Regions from separate parts of the Paenibacillus sp. EB106-04-04-XG159 genome, predicted to be linked through region 2. Evidence: riboswitches for the same ligand, from Rfam matches in the RefSeq annotation. Region 2 holds a riboswitch; the other holds the start of a gene.
The links. A riboswitch is a leader RNA that binds a small molecule or an ion and turns the genes downstream of it on or off. The one in region 2 is predicted to bind cyclic di-AMP.

Region 1 (4,182 bases), on a different contig from region 2:
ACGGGGATACAGCAGGCAATTGAGGTACAGGTTCACCGCAGTGCGAAGCTGGTTGGAATCTGCGGTGGCTATCAAATGCTAGGCAATCTAATAAGTGTTCCAGATGGTGCTGAGGCTGAACCGGGGACGGTCGTGAAGGGCTTGAGTTATCTGCCGATAGAAACGTGCTTCTACGCGGAGAAGAAGATTGAGCGTGTGTATGGCGAGGTAAGTCGAAATCTAACCGACAAGGAACACTTAGTGGGGTTGAAGATAACAGGCTATGAAATTCATATGGGGCGCTCAACGGTAAATATGAGCGAGAAAGCCGCAGGTCCTTTGTTCATACTTCAAGGCGCTGGAGAAGCCTTTGGCGATGGCTATGCCTCGATAGATGGGAAAGCTTGGGGAACGTATGTGCACGGTATATTTCATAATGATCATTTTCGCCGTGCGTGGCTTAATCAGCTGAGGGAAGGGAAGGGTTTATTGCCGCTCAATAGCTGTATTAGCTTTGTGAATCGACAAGAAGAGGCTTTTGACAGGCTGGCTGATACAGTGCGCGAGCATCTGCGAATGGAGCTTCTCTACGACATTGCAGGAATCACTCCTCATGACTAACGGAAACATCATACTTACGACTCCAGGTTTGAAGAAGCGCACTAACGGTTAACGTATGTAATACAACAAATGTATAAACTTGAAGGAGATGTAGGTTATATTTACTATCCTATTATCGATCTTTTGCATACAAATCGTATACGTCGCGTTCTTCACCTTGCGCATGATTCTGACACTGAAAGGCCAAAAGTATTATGCTGCTGTCCTAAGCTGTGTAGAAATTACGATATATGTGCTTGGCTTGAATATGGTTCTGAAATATTTGGATCAGCCGATCAGCCTGATCGTATATGCACTTGGATACGGCTTAGGTGTATTAGCAGGTTCTTGGATCGAAGGGAAGCTAGCGCTCGGATATGTTACGATGCGAGTTATCGTAAACGATCCGTTCAGCGAAGTACCTCAGCATCTGCGTAAATTAGGTTATGGCGTTACCACATGGATTGGTCAAGGTCGCGATGGAGACAGGCTCGTGCTGGAAGTGTTAGCGAGACGCAAGAACCAGAAGAAGTTGTATCAATCGATTATCGAGATTGATTCGAAGGCGTTTGTCATTACACTTGAACCTACTCAATTCCACGGAGGCTTCTGGACTAAAGCGACTAAAGATTAAGTTTAGAGGCGAATATCATAAGTTAAATTTCCTTGATAAGAAAGTGGCGAGCACTCGTTGGGGTGCTCGTATTTTGCATTGCTGGAAAATATTGAGTGGTAATCATGTTGACAATATGTCAATATTCATATAGCATAGAAGTACGCTTAATTCCCAGCAATGGGAAGCGGGGGAACCAATCAGTGGGGCTAGTCGCAGCAATGCGTAGGAAACCATCTTTTCCGAGTCCGTCAGCTAACCTCGTTTGCAGGAGATGGGTCACATCACAATTATGAACATATCACCATGACCCGAATCTTTATTCGGGTTTTATTATTTTGCTGACCCTATTTCACAACAATGACCGATGAGTCATTGTTTGTGTTGGGGTCTTTTTCTGTTGACCCGCAACAGTATTATCTTCTGCAAGCAAGAAAGAACCATTTCCCCCCCCCCGTCTCAGTCAAGACGCATCTAGACTGAATCCAATCACCGATCATCATGATGATCCGCACATCACTTGAAAGAGAAGGACTGAGTAAGCCAATTCTTGAGTAAAGGGGCGATCGTAATGCCGCAACCAAAGTACATTACGCAGATTGATCGAATTACTGCTATTCCCGAGGAGGAGCGCGCTAAGCTCAAACAGATCACGGAGAAATTCGTGTTCCGCGTGAATGATTACTACCTTGGCTTGATCGACTGGAACGATGAACATGATCCTATCCGCAAGCTCGTCATTCCGAATGAAGGAGAGCTGTTGGAGTATGGACGTTGGGATGCATCTGATGAGCATGCCAATTATGTAGCACCTGGATGTCAGCACAAGTATGGAACAACGGCGCTTCTCATTGTATCGGAGGTGTGCGGCGCTTACTGTCGTTATTGCTTCCGTAAACGCTTGTTCCGCAATGATGTGAATGAGGCTTCATTGAATGTAGAGCCGGGCCTAGCTTACATCGAACAGCATCCTGAGATCAACAATGTGCTGCTCACGGGCGGGGATAGCCTTATTCTCTCTACGAAGAAGATTCGTGAGATATTGGAACGTCTTCGCAGTATCGAGCATGTAAAGATTGTGCGATTCGGCTCCAAGCTGCCGGTGTTTAATCCGATGCGGATCTATGAAGATGAAGAGCTGCTTCAGGTGTTTCGTGAGAATTCGAGTGTAGATCAGCGGATCTATGTGATGGCGCACATCAACCATCCGCGAGAGATTACTCTTGAAGCGAAGCGAGCCTTTGATGCACTCCATAGCGCTGGTGTTATCGTGGTGAATCAGACGCCTGTATTAAAGGGGATTAATGATGATCCAGCGGTGTTGAGTGAACTACTTGACCAATTATCATGGGCTGGTGTTACACCGTATTACTTTTTTATCAATCGTCCAGTTGCGGGCAATTCTGACTTTGTCTTGTCCTTGCAGCGTGCATATGAAATTGTGGAGCAGGCGAAGGCACGAACCTCGGGGCTTGGTAAGCGGGTTAGATTGTCCATGAGTCATGCGTCCGGCAAGATTGAGATATTGGCGATCGAAGATGGCAAAGCCTATTTGAAGTTTCATCAATCGAAGAACGGAAATTATGGGAAGTTTATGACTCTGGATTGCCCTGAAGGTGCTTCATGGTTTGATGATCTACCAGGACATGAACGGTACTTATAATCGAGATGGAACATCTAGAAAGAGTCCTGTAGTGATTAGCTTGGCAGGAGAATGTTTAATCGCAAATATTGGGTAAACTGTGATCAATAAAAGTAGAGGTGAGAGGATTATGATTGAATTTAAGCAGGTAAATAAGATTTATGAAGATGGCTTTCAGTCTCTCAAAGATATTAATCTGACGATTAATAAAGGGGAGTTAACTGTACTTATTGGACCGAGCGGCTGTGGTAAATCAACGACGATGAAGCATATCAACAGCCTGATTACCCCCTCCAGTGGAACCATCCTGATTAATGGTGAAGATATCTCCACTCAGAACCCGGTTGAGCTTAGACGCCGAATCGGTTACGTCATCCAAAGTGTTGGCTTATTCCCCCATATGACAATCGCTAAAAATGTCGCCGTTGTTCCTAATCTGATGAAATGGAATCAAAGTAAAATAGATCAGCGTGTAGATGAATTGTTGAACATGGTCAATCTGGATCCGGCAGTTTATCGTGATCGCTATCCTTCTGAATTAAGCGGAGGGCAGCAGCAGCGGATCGGTGTTATCCGCGCTTTGGCCGCGGACCCGGATATTATATTGATGGATGAGCCGTTCAGCGCGCTTGATCCGATCAGCCGTGAGCAGCTGCAGGATGAGCTGGTTCGTCTGCAGGAAGAGTTGCATAAGACGATCATCTTTGTTACGCATGATATGAATGAAGCGATTAAGTTAGCCGATACGATCATCCTCATGAAGGATGGGGAGATTGTGCAGTCTGGATCGCCTGAGACCATACTCCGTTATCCTGCAAATGACTTTGTTCGTACCTTTATCGGACAGAAACAGGTTGAAGATACCGTTCAAGGCGAGCCTATGCGGATGACTGCGGTTGACGATGTTATGGTCACGCAGCCCGCGACGATCTATCCGAATCGCGGCTTGGCAGAAGCGATCAAGATTATGGAGGCGCGCCGAGTGGATACCTTGTTCGTGGTTGACCGCTACCGGAAGGTGCTTGGGATCGTTTCGATTTATCGCGTTCTAAGTGAATTCGGCAGTGAGAACAAGACGGTTCAGGATGTGATGCGTCCGATTGGGTATCAAGTTGCTCCTGGGACCTCGCTGCCTGAAGCAGTAGAGATGATGACGAATCATCGATTATCGAACCTGGCTGTGGTAGATGAAACAGGACGCTTGGCAGGACTGTTGACACGGGGCAGTATCGTCAGCCATCTGAACGAAGTGTACCCGGCTCTCATTGATCAATATGGCAAGAGCCTCGAAGAGGAGGCGAAGTAATGAACGAGCTGTTTACTTTCTTCCAAGAGCGCGGCGGAGACA
Region 2 (4,182 bases):
TTACCTTCCTTCACAAGTGACAGAATAGTTATGCTTAGGATGTACGGATATAACGAACTTATCCAAAGTCGGCACACAGATCGCATAGTCGCTGATCACCAAAGAGCCTGTCTTCATATAAGGGTATTATGCCTATTGAATAGTCTGTAAAAATTGGACAATAAATTGATTGAATAATTAAAATATGCTAAGCTCAATCATAGTTTAAGTTACTTCGTAAGAGCTCTTGCTGTGTATCCAAGTAATATTGTGCGAGAGACGAAGACGATATCAGCAAGGGTCGAGGTTAAGTGATATAAGAAGGTAGGTTGCCCGCTAATGAAAACAAAATTGCAAAAACCCGACTGGATTCGCATTAAACTGACAACAGGAGAGAATTACTCCGAGATAAAGGATATGATGCGCTCTAAAACGCTTCATACGGTCTGTGAAGAAGCGCGTTGTCCGAATATATATGAATGCTGGGCTAATCGTACAGCGACATTTATGATTTTGGGGGACATTTGTACACGGGCGTGCCGTTTCTGCGCAGTTAACACTGGAATGCCGACTGAGCTCGATCTGCAGGAACCAGAACGTGTAGCTGAAGCTGCGGAACGCATGGGATTGCGTCATTGCGTCGTAACCTCTGTTGCTCGAGATGATTTGAAGGATGGCGGAGCTACTATCTTTGCTGAAACGATTGCAGCGATTCGCCGTCGATTGCCGTTCTGCTCTGTAGAAGTACTGATTCCCGACTTTATGGGCAATTGGGACGCGCTTAAGCTTGTAATGGACGCTAAACCAGACATCTTGAACCATAATGTCGAGACGGTAGAGCGCCTGTCAGACCGAGTGCGAGCTAAGGCGAAGTATGAGCGTACGTTAGAACTGCTGCGTCAAGCTAAGCTTATGAAGCCTAACATCCCTACCAAGTCAAGCATTATGCTGGGCGTTGGCGAGGAATGGGAGGAAATACTAAGAACAATGGACGATTTGCGTGCGGTTGATGTTGATATATTGACGATCGGACAGTACCTGCAGCCTACGTCCAAGCACTTAAACGTGGAGCAATATTATACCCCGGAACAATTCGAGAAGCTGAAGGAAGAAGGACTTAAGCGCGGATTTAGCCATGTGGAATCGGGTCCGTTGGTTCGCAGCTCGTATCATGCACATGAACAAGTAAAATCAGCGCATGAGAACAAGGCTGCTCAAGTTTAGATTAACTGCCATCAGTTAGGCGTGAACACGCAAAGCTGCGGATAGGCGAAGTAGGTTGGTCCGTTGGGGGCGGAAGAGACGGGAAGGAGGGAATAGGACAGTGATTCATATCGGTGGTAGAACGTATGAGATCGTGAAAGAGCATCGGACCGCCTGGAATCCGGAAATGTTTCGTGACCGTTATAGTGAAGTGCTGGATCGGTACGATTACATTGTTGGAGACTGGGGATACAATCAATTGCGATTGAAGGGCTTCTTCAAGGACAATCATCCCAAGAACACGAAGGAAACTACGATGTGCGGGGTCATGGACTATATTAATGAATATTGCAATTTCGGCTGTGCATATTTCATCTTGGAGAAAAAGCCTTCTAAGGACGGACGCGGACGAACGATAGAATCTTGGGAGTCTGATGCGGAGATGGAAGGTGCAGCTGCAGCTGAGGATATGTCAGACGGCGCAGATATGCAGCAGGGCATATCGTTAACACCGGGCAATGCAGTGACTGACGATAAGCAGGATGCTTCAGAAGCGGGCTCAGACGAACCAATCTCGCGTGCGGAACGCTATAGACGTGCAGAGCGTCAATTCCGCACAGATCGCAGCGATAAGCAGGAGCGTAATGGGCGTCCGGCTCGGCAGGACAGACAAGCTCGCGGGGAGCAGGATCGTGGACCGCGAGCTGATCGAGGCGAGAGACCGGAACGCTCGGAACGTAATGACCGTGCTGAACGCTCAGAACGTGGAGATCGCAATAAGTCGAGCCGTCAACAGCGCAGCCGATTCAAGCCTGGCAAGCAAGGCGGGCAGCAATCAGGCGGTAAACCGCAAGCTGGCAGCGGCCGTGACAATGAGATGCAGCGAGCTCCAGAAGGCGTACACTCCTAATAAGAGAAAGACCAATCGTGTGACCAACCGTGAACATATGCGGTTGGTCTTTTTTGCATTCCTTTGATATGGGTCGGGTGTAATAATATGTATTAAATTACAATAAATTTGAAATGAATGCTGCTGCCATACATGTTACAATTCTGTAAGAAATTCAAAAACAAAGCTGAAGCTCACATGAGCGCGGGGGAACCACATATGGGGTGAAATCGCGTATGCGATCGAGGAGACTCTTTCACTCGAACCCGACAGCTAACCTCGTAGGCTACAAAGGGAGAGAATTGATGATGAAGAAACATATGATTACATTGGCAGTAGCAGGTGTACTTGCGTGCAGTCCATTTTTAGCGGCAGGATCCGCTGCAGCAGCGCCAGCACAAGCGCCGAACTGTGATGCAGTTAACGTTCAATATAGCTTTAACTCGTCTAATTGGAATGCGGCATTGCAAAATTGGTTGGCAAATTGGAAACCAATCTATCAAACACCAGGCCAAGGTCATAACCCGAATAATGGACAAGGTCAGAACCAAGGTCAGGACCAAGGTCAGAACCAGGATCAGAACCAAGGTCAAAACGATAACTCACAAGCTAACGAAGATCAGGGTCAAGCCAATCTATCAGAGTATGCAGCACAAGTGGTAGAGCTTGTTAACCAAGAGCGTGCAGCAGCAGGCTTGTCTCCTTTGACAGTCGATAGCAAGCTGTCTGATGTAGCGATGCTTAAAGCCAAGGACATGTATGACAATAACTACTTTGATCATCAATCGCCTACGTATGGTTCTCCATTTGATATGATGCAAGCAAATGGAATTACGTACAGAACAGCAGGCGAGAACATTGCTAAGGGTCAGCGTTCACCGCAGGAAGTAATGGACGCATGGATGAATAGCACAGGTCACCGTCAAAATATTTTGAATAGCAGCTACACGAAGATTGGCGTAGCTTATTACAACGGCGAATGGGTTCAAGAATTCATCGGCTAAAGCAATTATCGGGTTGTCTCAACATTCCTATTAGGGAAGGTTGAGACAACCTTTTTTAATTGCTCGTTGAAACGACAACAGGCTATCCCTATGTTGATTAATCAATAAAGGGATAGCCTGCAGCAAGTATTTAACGAGAGTCGTCTTGACCGATAAAGGCTTCTCGGACACGATTCCAAAATGGATATGGGCGATAACGGACAAAAGTAACCTTCTGATCTGCCACTCGACAGCTTACTGAGCTTAGGTTGTCCAGCGGTACGTTCACATGATCGATCGTTAATAATAGGCGCTGATGCTTGCGGGAATAAATATCGATATGGTGATGCTTCGGCAGGACAATGGAAGCTCCAAGTGTACGGAATACTCGATTGTTGATTGATGCGATCTCTGCCATCTGTATAGATTCAATAGAAGGATGCACCATGGCTCCGCCTAAGCTCTTGTTATATGCTGTGCTGCCGGACGGTGTGGAGATGCAGATGCCATCTCCTCTAAACATCTCAAACCGCTGTTTATTAATGTCAATCTGAGCGACTACGGTGCCGTCGACACCTTTGAGCGTGAATTCATTAAGTGCAATATATTGCTGCACTCCACCGTCATCGCGCTTGATCGTCAGCTCGATCAACGGGTACTTAACCTTGCGAGGTGCGATATCTTCCAGTGAAGCGTGGTCGGACATAAGCTCGACGAGTGTCTGGATCTCATCAGCTTGCCAATCGGCATAAAAACCTAAATGTCCTGTATGTATACCCACAAAGGCAAGAGAATCCAGTTGGTTGATATAACGATGAAAGGCCTGCAGCATCGTTCCATCGCCACCGATGGAAATGACAATCTCAGGGTATATGGAATCATGCGTTAGTTGATGGTCGGATGCAAGCTGTTGAAATCGATCGGCTAACCGATTCGATAGTTCATCGCCGCGCGACAATATGGCGTATTTCAAGATAGCGGCTCCTTTATTGGCAAGTCATGACATATTCATATTAATCGTTCCGCTACTGGAAAACAATCATTATCTCCTATCGATTTGAGCGCAAAAGGCGAAGGAGCACCCCTAATACCGCCATTATCGACGTTATGCCAATGAATACCGCCATT

Region 1: it holds a riboswitch for cyclic di-AMP, as region 2 does, so the genes downstream of both, AC3WTP_RS05830 (KamA family radical SAM protein) here and AC3WTP_RS06095 (CAP domain-containing protein) in region 2, are expected to answer to the same signal.

Annotation. Positions count from the first base shown of each region.
Region 1 covers NZ_JBYTDY010000003.1:348,234-352,415, reverse strand. Annotated here, with positions in the region: gene AC3WTP_RS05840 (cobyric acid synthase) at 1-600, shown strand, start outside; gene AC3WTP_RS05835 (DUF2179 domain-containing protein) at 698-1,213, shown strand; cyclic di-AMP (ydaO/yuaA leader) riboswitch at 1,347-1,477, shown strand; gene AC3WTP_RS05830 (KamA family radical SAM protein) at 1,764-2,855, shown strand; gene AC3WTP_RS05825 (betaine/proline/choline family ABC transporter ATP-binding protein) at 2,965-4,140, shown strand; gene AC3WTP_RS05820 (ABC transporter permease) at 4,140-4,182, shown strand, end outside.
Region 2 covers NZ_JBYTDY010000004.1:29,769-33,950, forward strand. Annotated here, with positions in the region: gene lipA (lipoyl synthase) at 319-1,203, shown strand; gene AC3WTP_RS06090 (YutD family protein) at 1,304-2,092, shown strand; cyclic di-AMP (ydaO/yuaA leader) riboswitch at 2,247-2,374, shown strand; gene AC3WTP_RS06095 (CAP domain-containing protein) at 2,377-3,075, shown strand; gene AC3WTP_RS06100 (NAD kinase) at 3,206-4,027, opposite strand; gene ylbJ (sporulation integral membrane protein YlbJ) at 4,104-4,182, opposite strand, start outside.